DNA from 3 places in the Saccharopolyspora hordei genome. Region 1 is predicted to be linked to each of the others. Evidence: riboswitches for the same ligand, from Rfam matches in the RefSeq annotation. Region 1 holds a riboswitch; each other region holds the start of a gene.

Evidence for each region. A riboswitch is a leader RNA that binds a small molecule or an ion and turns the genes downstream of it on or off. The one in region 1 is predicted to bind glycine.
Region 2: another riboswitch for glycine. It lies ahead of gcvP (aminomethyl-transferring glycine dehydrogenase); the one in region 1 lies ahead of gcvH (glycine cleavage system protein GcvH).
Region 3: another riboswitch for glycine. It lies ahead of gcvT (glycine cleavage system aminomethyltransferase GcvT); the one in region 1 lies ahead of gcvH (glycine cleavage system protein GcvH).

Annotation. Positions count from the first base shown of each region.
Region 1 covers NZ_JACCFJ010000001.1:1,639,203-1,642,468, forward strand. The annotation lists gene HNR68_RS07730 (PucR family transcriptional regulator) at 1-1,031, opposite strand, end outside; glycine riboswitch at 1,147-1,240, shown strand; glycine riboswitch at 1,241-1,339, shown strand; gene gcvH (glycine cleavage system protein GcvH) at 1,393-1,764, shown strand; gene HNR68_RS07740 (L-serine ammonia-lyase) at 1,793-3,145, shown strand.
Region 2 covers NZ_JACCFJ010000001.1:4,021,869-4,025,134, forward strand. The annotation lists gene gcvP (aminomethyl-transferring glycine dehydrogenase) at 1-1,640, opposite strand, end outside; glycine riboswitch at 1,814-1,916, opposite strand; gene HNR68_RS18495 (MerR family transcriptional regulator) at 2,003-2,572, opposite strand; gene HNR68_RS18500 (bifunctional nuclease family protein) at 2,843-3,266, opposite strand, start outside.
Region 3 covers NZ_JACCFJ010000001.1:2,236,601-2,239,866, forward strand. The annotation lists gene glyA (serine hydroxymethyltransferase) at 1-44, opposite strand, end outside; gene gcvT (glycine cleavage system aminomethyltransferase GcvT) at 68-1,171, opposite strand; glycine riboswitch at 1,291-1,392, opposite strand; glycine riboswitch at 1,393-1,491, opposite strand; gene HNR68_RS10490 (TetR/AcrR family transcriptional regulator C-terminal domain-containing protein) at 1,622-2,275, opposite strand; gene HNR68_RS10495 (acyl-CoA dehydrogenase family protein) at 2,377-3,266, shown strand, end outside.

The DNA of each region.
Region 1 (3,266 bases):
ACCGCGTAGAGCATGGTGCCGATCTCGGTGACCAGGGGACGGCGGCCGATCCCCCGGGTGATCCACTCCCACAGCGCGAGCCGGTGCCCCTCGGCGGGGCCGGCGGAGGCGGGCATCTCGATCGCGATCACCCGGTGCGGTTCGTTCGGCACCGCCAGTTCGTTGGCCGCGGCCCGCCACCCCTCGCCGCCTTCCAGCAGCAGCCGCACCTGCTCGGCGCTGCGGCGCCGCTCGGCGTCGGCGACCGCCCGCCAGCGCAGCAGCTGCAGCGCGACCAGGGGAGCGGTGTCGGCGAACGCCGTCGCGCGCTCCTCGGAGACCTCGCCGGGCACCACCGCCCACATGGAACCGAGCAGCTCGCCGCCCATCCTGATCGGCACCACCAGCCGGGGCAGCGTGCCGTCCTGCTGAGCGGGCACGAAGATCGCCGAGCTGCCCTTGCTGATCTTGCGGAACGTGCCGCGGGCCCGGAACTTGGCGAGCACGTCGGCCGGCTGCCTGCGTCCCATGATCGTCGACACCCGCGCGGGGTCGGTGAGGTCCTGCCGGGCCGAGTAGGCCAGCACCTGGGAGTGCGCGTCCTCGATCGTCACCGGCGCGTCCACCACGTCGGCCACCGCGTCGGCGAGCCGGAACAGGTCGCCGACGCCGGTGCGCGTGTCCGGCTCGTCGATGCCCGTCCGGGCCAGCGCCGCCCGGACCAACCACACCAGCTGCGCCCACGCGGACTCCGGGCGGACCTCGACCAGCGCGACCCCGGTCTTCTCGGCCGTGGTCACGAGCCGTTCGTCGATCGGCGGTTTGAGCAGCACCGCCGCCGCGCCCTGCTCACCGCAGACGCGCACCAGCTCCACCGCCTGCTCCCGGTCCACGACGGCCACCCCCAGCACGAGGTCGCCGTCGACCACGGTCGGGTGCTGGTCCGGTTCGGCGATGACGACGTCACCGACGCACTTGCTCGATTCCGGGACGACCACCGCCCGCAGCAGGGCTGGCCCCACCCGCTCGACCAGCGCCTGGACGTCCAGCATCACCGGCCTCCTGAGAACCTGCGGTCGCCTGGCCGCCGGCCGGGGGAGGGCGTTGTGGCACCAGAGCGGACCCGTTTATCGTTGCTGAGCACGTCGACAATCGCATACCGGCCGTCGAACCCGAGCGGGAGAGACCTCGCAACGACGCGAGGCGCCGAAGGAGCAAGACTCCCCACAAACTCTCAGGCACCCATGACCGTTCGGGCGAGGCAACTCTGGAAAGCGCGCGTCGCTGCCGGCGCGCCACCCACGGTGCAAGCCGCTGGTCTGCGGCGAAGCTCTCAGGTTCCGGCAACAGAGGGGGAGGCCCAGCACATCCCGGGCGCTACCGGCGTCCCCTGACCGTTTGGAGCCTCCCGTCATGTCCCTGCCCCAGGACCTGCGCTACACCGAAGAGCACGAGTGGATCCAGGACCGCGGCGAGCTGGTGCGCATCGGCATCACCCAGCACGCCGCCGAAGCCCTCGGTGACATCGTCTTCGTGCAGCTGCCCGAGGTCGGCGAGCAGATCGAGGCCGGTCAGGCCTGCGGCGAGCTGGAGTCCACCAAGTCCGTGAGCGACCTGTTCGCGCCGGTCACCGGCGAGGTCGTCGCGGTCAACGAGGCCGCTGTGGACGACCCTGCGCTGGTCAACGCCGAGCCGTACGGCGAGGGCTGGCTGCTGGAGGTGCGCGCCACCAGCACCGGTGCTGTGCTCACGCCAGAGCAGTACGCCGAGCTGATCGAGCAGTAGCGGCGCCCGGCAGCAGCGGAGGCGATCAATGGCGATCAGTGTCTTCGACCTGTTCTCAGTGGGCATCGGGCCGTCGAGCTCGCACACGGTCGGGCCGATGCGGGCGGCCGGCCGCTTCGCGCGGCGGGTGCGCGACGCGGGACTGCTGTCGCAGGTGACGCGCGTCAAGGCGGAGCTGTTCGGGTCCTTGGGCGCCACCGGGCACGGGCACGGCAGCCCGAAGGCGGTGCTGCTGGGCCTGGAGGGCCACCGGCCAGAGGTCGTCGACCCGGCCGCGGTGGCGGACCGGGTGACCGAGATCGGGGCGACCGGGCGGTTGCTGCTGGACGGTGTGCACGAGATCCGGTTCGACGTGGACCGTGACCTGGTGATGCACCGCCGCAAGTCGCTGCCGGTGCACCCCAACGGCATGCGGTTCACCGCGTTCGGCGGGGACACCGAGCTGGACAGCGCGGTGTACTACTCGGTGGGCGGGGGTTTCGTCGTCGACGAGGACGCCACCGGGGCCGACCGGATCAAGCCGGACGAGACCGAGCTGCCGATGCCGTTCCGCACCGGTGCGGAACTGCTGCAGCGCACCGCCGAGTCCGGATTGCCGATCAGCGGCGTCATGCTGGCCAACGAGCTGTCGTGGCGCAGCGAGGACGCCGTGCGCACGGGCCTGCTGGAGATCTGGCAGGTCATGCGGGAGTGCGTGGACAACGGGTGCCGCAACACCGGGGAGCTGCCCGGCGGGCTGAAGGTCAAGCGGCGGGCGGCGGAGCTGGCCGCCGCGCTGACCGGGCAGGACGACCCGATGGAGTGGGTCACGCTGTTCGCGCTGGCGGTGAACGAGGAGAACGCCGCCGGTGGACGGGTGGTGACGGCCCCGACCAACGGCGCGGCGGGCATCGTGCCGGCGGTGCTGCACTACTACACGCGGTTCGTGCCGGGCGCCGACGAGGACGGGGTGGTGCGGTTCCTGCTGGCCGCGGGCGCGGTCGGGGTGCTGTTCAAGGAGAACGCCTCGATCTCCGGCGCCGAGGTCGGGTGCCAGGGCGAGGTCGGGTCGGCGTGCTCGATGGCCGCGGCCGGGCTGGCCGAGGTGCTCGGCGGCACGCCGCGGCAGGTGGAGAACGCCGCGGAGATCGCGATGGAGCACAACCTCGGGCTCACCTGCGACCCCATCGGCGGCCTGGTGCAGATCCCGTGCATCGAGCGCAACGCGGTGGCCTCGGTCAAGGCGATCACCGCGGCGCGGATGGCGCTGCGCGGCGACGGCGACCACTTCGTGTCGCTGGACAAGGTGATCAAGACGATGCGCGACACCGGCCGGGACATGAAGGTCAAGTACAAGGAGACCGCCCGCGGCGGGCTCGCGGTCAACGTCATCGAGTGCTGAGCACGGCGCGAGCGGCGTCTCGCCGTCCGCGCCGGTGAGGTGAGGAAGGGAACCTACCTGTCACGGTCGCCAGGTAGCGGCGGCCGCTGGGTGACAGGAAGGTTCCCTTCCTCGCGTTCGG
Region 2 (3,266 bases), 2.4 Mb from region 1:
AGCCCCTCAGCATCCTGCGCGGGCGCGAACGGGTGCAGGTCGCCGAACTCCGGCCAGGTGATCGGCTCCATCTCGGCCGTCGCGTTGAGCTTCATGGTGCACGAGCCCAGCGGGATCATGCTGCGGTCCAGCGCGACGTCCTTGTCCGACAGCTGCCGCAGGTAGCGCAGCAGCGAGGTCTCCGAGTGGTGGGTGTGGAACACCGGGTGCGTCAGGTACTCGGAGGTGCGCAGCAGCGCCTCCGGCAGCGCGTCCGGGGTCTGCGCGTCCAGCTCGTCGACGTCCACGCCGTCGATGCCGAACGCCCGCCACACGGTCGCCAGGTGGGCGCGCGTGGTGGTCTCGTCGCAGCTGACGCCGACGTGGTCGGCGTCCACCCGGCGCAGGTTGATGCCGCCGCGGCGCGCGGCGGCCACGACCTCGTCGGCCCGGCCCGGCACCTTCGCGATGACCGTGTCGAAGAAGTCCCGGTGCAGCACCTCGACCCCGCCGCGCCGCAGCTGCTCGGCCAGCACGGCCGCCATCCGGTGCGTGCGGGTCGCGATCGCCCGCAGCCCGGCCGGGCCGTGGTAGACGGCGTACATCGAGGCCACCACGGCCAGCAGCACCTGCGCGGTGCAGATGTTGCTGGTGGCCTTCTCGCGGCGGATGTGCTGCTCGCGGGTCTGCAGCGCCAGCCGGTAGGCCTGGTTGCCGTCGGCGTCCACGCTCACCCCGACCAGCCGTCCGGGCAGCTGCCGCTCGAGGCCCTTGGCCACGGCCATGAACCCGGCGTGCGGGCCGCCGAAGCCCATCGGCACGCCGAAGCGCTGCGAGCTGCCGACCACCACGTCCGCACCGATCTCCCCCGGCGGGCGCAGCAGCGTCAGCGCCAGCAGGTCGGTCGCCACCACGGCCTTCGCGCCGCGCTCGTGCACCTCGGCGATGACCGCCTCGTGGTCGCGCACGGCGCCCGAGGCGCCCGGGTACGACAGCAGCGCACCGAAGAACTCGCCCTCGGGCAGGCCCTCGGACAGGTCGGCGACGACGACCTCGATGCCCAGCGGCTCGGCGCGGGTCTGGATGACCGCGATGGTCTGCGGCAGGGTGTCGGCGTCGACCAGGAACCGCGGCGACTTCGACTTCCCGGCGCGGCGCACCAGCGTCATGCCCTCGGCCGCGGCGGTCGCCTCGTCGAGCATCGACGCGTTGGCCACCGGGACGCCGGTCAGGTCGGCCACCATCGTCTGGAAGTTCAGCAGCGCCTCCAGCCGGCCCTGCGAGATCTCCGGCTGGTACGGCGTGTAGGCGGTGTACCAGGCCGGGTTCTCCAGCACGTTGCGCCGGATGACCGGCGGGGTCGTGGTGCCGTAGTACCCGAGCCCGATCATCTCGGTGTGCGGGGTGCAGCGGCGCGCGAGCTCGCGCAGCTCCGCCAGCGCCGCCGACTCGGTGGCCGGTTCGGGCAGGGACAGCCGCAGGTCGTCCTCCCGGATCGCGTCCGGCACGGCGCTGCGGCCCAGCTCCTCCAGCGAACCGACACCGATCACGTCGAGCATGTGGGCGAGCTCCGCCGGGGCCGGCCCGACGTGCCGGTCAGCGAACGGCGTTCCGTGCTCCAGGGCTGCCAGGGGGATGCGATCGTGCGTCACGTCGGACATCGCGAACCTCAATCATCGCGGCGAACAGGGGCAGCAGTGCAGCCTCGGCTGCCTTGCTCTCCCCCTCTGTCACTGCTCGCGAAGCGAACGCCTGAGAGCTTCGCCCGGGGACCGGGCTTGCACCGTCGGCGGGGCGGCACCACTGCCGTGGCACCCCCACTTTCCAGAGGCATCTCGCCCGTGCGGTCCGGGTGGCCTGAGAGGTTGTCGGGGAGGGTTGCTCCTTCGGCGCCGACCACGGCTGGGCGCCGGGCCGGACTCTCCCGCACGGGGTCGACGATGTGTCGCAGCCTACCCGATCAGACCGGGTCCGCGGACCGCCGATGCGACCTGGAGCACAGTCGGCGTGACCGGCCGACCGGTCAGCCGGTCTCGGCCTTCCGCTCCCGGCGACGGCGGGACAGCTCGTCCTCGGCCTTCACCATCTCGCCGCCGTCGGCCCGCTCGGCCGGGAACTCGTGGATGGTGCCGCTGATCTCGCGCATCGCACCGCTCACGGCGATGCCGAACACCCCCTGGCCACCCTGCAGCAGGTCGACCACCTCCTCGGCCGAGGTGCACTCGTAGACCGTCGTGCCGTCGCTGAACAGCGTCAGCTTGGCCAGGTCCTGCACGCCGCGGTTGCGCAGGTGCTCCACCGCGACCCGGATGTTGTGCAGCGACACCCCGGTGTCCAGCAGCCGCTTGACCACCTTGAGCACCAGGATGTCCTTGAACGAGTACAGCCGCTGCGAGCCGGAGCCGGCCGCCCCGCGGATGGACGGGCCGACCAGCTTGGTGCGCGCCCAGTAGTCCAACTGGCGGTAGGTGATGCCGGCGATCTGGCAGGCGGCCGGCCCGCGGTAGCCGACCAACTCGTCCGGCAGCGAGGCGTCTGGGAACAGCTCACCCTGCTCCACGGCAGCATCCCCGTTGGACGCTTCCTCGACCACGCCTGCCTCCCCTCGTCCGGCTTGTCGCCGACGACGATCACCAGCGCCCGACCGGTTCGGTCGGGGCCGCGAACCGCCCCGCCGACCGCGGTCCGGTAGCACCGACGCATCGGCAGTCACCCGCTGAATCACACCGGGGCGATTTCGCTCAACCCGACGGTATGCCTGCCTCGCGGGGAGGTCAACGCGACGCGCGGGCACCCGGACGAGCCGGCCCCCGCCTGCGGGCGCAGGCGGGGGCCGGTGCTGCTCCTACCGGTGCGCGGACCCTCAGGTGTCCGCGCCGCGGAAGTCCTCCGGGGAGACCGAGTCGAGGAACTCGCGGAACTTCTCGACCTCGTCCTCCTGCTCGTCCGGGATGATCAACCCGGCTTCGTCGAGCACCGACTCGTCGGCGTGGATCGGCACCCCGACGCGCAGCGCCAGGGCCACCGAGTCGCTCGGCCGCGCCGACACCCGGACGTCCCCGTCGAACACCAGCTCGGCGAAGAAGGTGCCTTCCTGCAGATCGGTGATCCGGACCTGCTCGAGGTCGCGACCCAGGGCGCCGATGACGTCCTTGAGCAGGTCGTGGGTCAGCGGTCGCTGCGGCCGCACGCCCTGCTGCTCGAGCGCGATGGCCGTCGCCTCCACCGAGCCGATCCAGATCGGCAGGTAGCGCTCGCCGTGCGCCTCGCGCAACAGCAGGATCGGC
Region 3 (3,266 bases), 600 kb from region 1:
TCCACCGCGGCCAGCTGATCGTTGAACAGGTCCGGTGTCGACATGGTGTTGCCTCCTGTTGTGTCTCTCAGGCGTTGCGGCGGTAGAACGGCAGCTCGACGACCTGGACCGCGACGGCCTTGCCGCGGATGTCGACCTGCAGCTGCGTGCCGGGTTCGCTGTGGTCGCGATCGACGTAGGCCATCCCGATCGGGTGGCCCAAGGTCGGGGACGGCGCGCCGCTGGTCACCACGCCGACCTCGGCGCCGTCGGCGTCCAGCACGCGGTAGCCGTGCCGGGGCGCGCGGCGCTGGTCGGTGGTCAGACCCACCAGGGTGCGTTCGGTGGGCTTGTCCGCGAGGGCGGCCAGCGCCTCCTTGCCGACGAAGTCGCCGGGCTTGTCGAGCTTGACCACCCGGCCGAGGTTGGCGTGGAAGGGAGTGAGGTCGGCGGAGAGCTCGTTGCCGTACAGCGGCATCCCCGCCTCCAACCGCAGCGTGTCGCGGCAGGACAGCCCGGCCGGCTGCAGCCCGTGCTGCGCGCCGGACTCGGTCAGCGCCTGCCACACGGCCTCGGCGTCACCGGGCGCGGTGAACAGCTCGAAGCCGTCCTCGCCGGTGTAGCCGGTGCGTGCCAGCAGCACGTCCTTGCCCGCGACCCGGGACGGGTAGCCCGCGTAGTACTTGACGCCGGAGAGGTCGGTGTCGGTCAGGGGCTCCAGGATCGCCACGGCGTTCGGGCCCTGCACCGCGATCAGCGCGTGGTCGTCGGAGACGTCCTCGTGGCGGGCGTCGAACCCGGTGACCCGCTCGGCCAGCTCGGCGGAGACCACGGCGGCGTTCGCGGCGTTGGCCACCACCAGGAACTCCTGCTCGGCCAGCCGGTAGACGATCAGGTCGTCCAGCACACCGCCCTGCGGGTTGCAGATCATGGTGTAGCGGGCGCGGCCGGGCTTGATCGCGGAGGCGTTGGCCACCAGCGCGTAGTCCAGCGCGTCGGCGGCCTGCGGACCGCTGATCCGGATCTCGCCCATGTGGGTCAGGTCGAACAGGCCGGCGGCGGTGCGCACCGCGTTGTGCTCGGCGGTGTCGCCCGAGTAGCGCAGCGGCATCTGCCAACCGGCGAACTCGGTGAAGGTGGCTCCGAGCGCCTCGTGCACGTGGTGCAGGGGCGTCCGTCGTGGCGACGACATGGTTGTTGTGACTCCTCCTGGTGGGCGCCGGTCGGCAGTCGAGGGCCGGTCAGCTCACTGCGCCCAACCTTACGGGGGCACCTCGACCCCGACCTGCGCGGGCTTGGCGCTGGTCGGGCGGTCTCCCCGGAGTCATTGGCCTGAGAGTTTCGCCACCGTCGAGCGGTGACTTGCACCGTGGGCGAGGAGCGTCGTCGCTCCTGCTTTTCTCCGTGATCGCCTGGTGCCGTGCGGTGCCGGTGCCTGAGAGTTTGCTGGGGAGTATTGCTCCTTCGGCGCTCCGGTCCCGCCTGGGCCGGAGTCTCTCCCGCACGACGTCATCGGCGCTGTATTGGGTTGTGCGACTTGGACGCTACGAACCCCCGGTGACCCACGTCAACCGGACGGGCGAGTGATCTCGTGCTGACCCGCGGTCGCCGACCGGGGCGTTGCGGAGGCGTCCCCTCCCGGTCACCGGGTGTCGCCGGGGGTGCGGCTCTTCTCGCGCAGCTCGCGGTACTGCGTGCGCAGGCCGTCGATGAGGGCTTCGAGGGCGAGCTCAAAGCTGGCCTCGTCGATCTCCGCGGCGTGCTCGCGGAGCAGGTGGGCCTTGCCCAGGTGCGGGAAGCGCTCGTCGTAGAGCTCCGCGTCGTCCGGGAAGCCGCCGCTGAACGACCCCATCGCCGAGCCCACCACCAGGTACTTCGTCGAGGCGCCGATCATCGTGGCGTAGCGCTGCGGCCAGCCCGCGCTGGTCAGGCCGCCGTGCACCGCGTCGGCGCGGCGCAGGGCGTTCTCCCGGCGGGCCGGGCCGGAGGCCAGGAACGGCACCAGGTTGGGGTGGGCGACCAGCGCTGCCCGGTAGGAGCGGGCCCAGACGCGCAGGCCGGTCGTCCAGTCCTGCTCGAAGCCGGAGACGTCGACCGCGGCCATGACGTCGTCGGCGATCTCGTGCAGCAGGTCTTCCTTGGTCGAGACGTGGTTGTACAGCGAGGCCGCGCGCACCCCGAGCCGTTCGGCGAGCCGGCGCATGGACAGCGCTTCGAGCCCCTCGGCGTCGATGATCTCCAGACCGACGCGGCGGATGCGGTCCGGTGACAACCGGGGAGTGGTCGGTCTGGGCACGGCGTCTCCTCGTCGATCCCTTGCCACGCTCGTCAGCGTCGTCCTAGGCTGCCACAAAACTAACGATGTTAGTTAGATGGCCGCAGGGAAAGGATCCGGCGATGGTCGACTTCTCGCTCTCCGACACCGAGCGCGACATCAGGGACTGGGTGCGCAACTTCGTGCAGCGCGAGCTCGTCCCGCTGGAGCCCGAGGTGCTGCGTCGGGAGCGGGCCGGTGAGCGGGGCCTGACCAAGGACGAGCAGCGCGAGCTGCAGCTGAAGGCGAAGGAAGCCGGCTTCTGGGGCATCCAGACGCCCGAGGAGTACGGCGGGATGGGCCTGTCGGCGGTGATGTCGGCGCTCATCGAGGTCGAGCTCGGCCGCACCTACGTGCCGTTCCGGTTCGGCGGCTACGCCGACAACATCCTCTACCACGCCAACGAGGAGCAGAAGCAGCGCTACCTGCTGCCGACCATCGAGGGCACGCGCAAGTCCTGCTTCGCGATCACCGAGCCGGGCGCCGGGTCGGACGCCAAGCACCTGCGCACCACGGCGGTCAAGGACGGCTCCGAGTGGGTGATCAACGGCGAGAAGACGTTCATCACCGGCGGCATCGACGCCGACTTCGTCATGGTCTTCGCCGTCACCGACAAGGAGAAGGGTGCCGACGGTGGCGTCACCTGCTTCCTGGTCGACCGCGAGATGGGCTGGAAGTCCGAGCCGATCGACATCATGGGCCCGTGGGAGCGCCAGCCCGCGTCCCTGGTCTTCGACAACGTGCGGGTGCCGGAGGGCAACGTGCTCGGCGAGGTCGGGCACGGGTTCAAGCTCGCCATGCAGTGGATCGGCCGCGGCCGCTACATGCTGCCCGCCCGGGCGCTCGGCGCCTGCGAGCGGCTGGTCGAGATGGGCATGGAGTACGCCAAGCAGCGCGAGACCTTCGGCAAGCCGATCGCCGAGCGCCAGGCCATCCAGTGGATGATCGCCGACTCGGCCGTGGAGATCGAGGC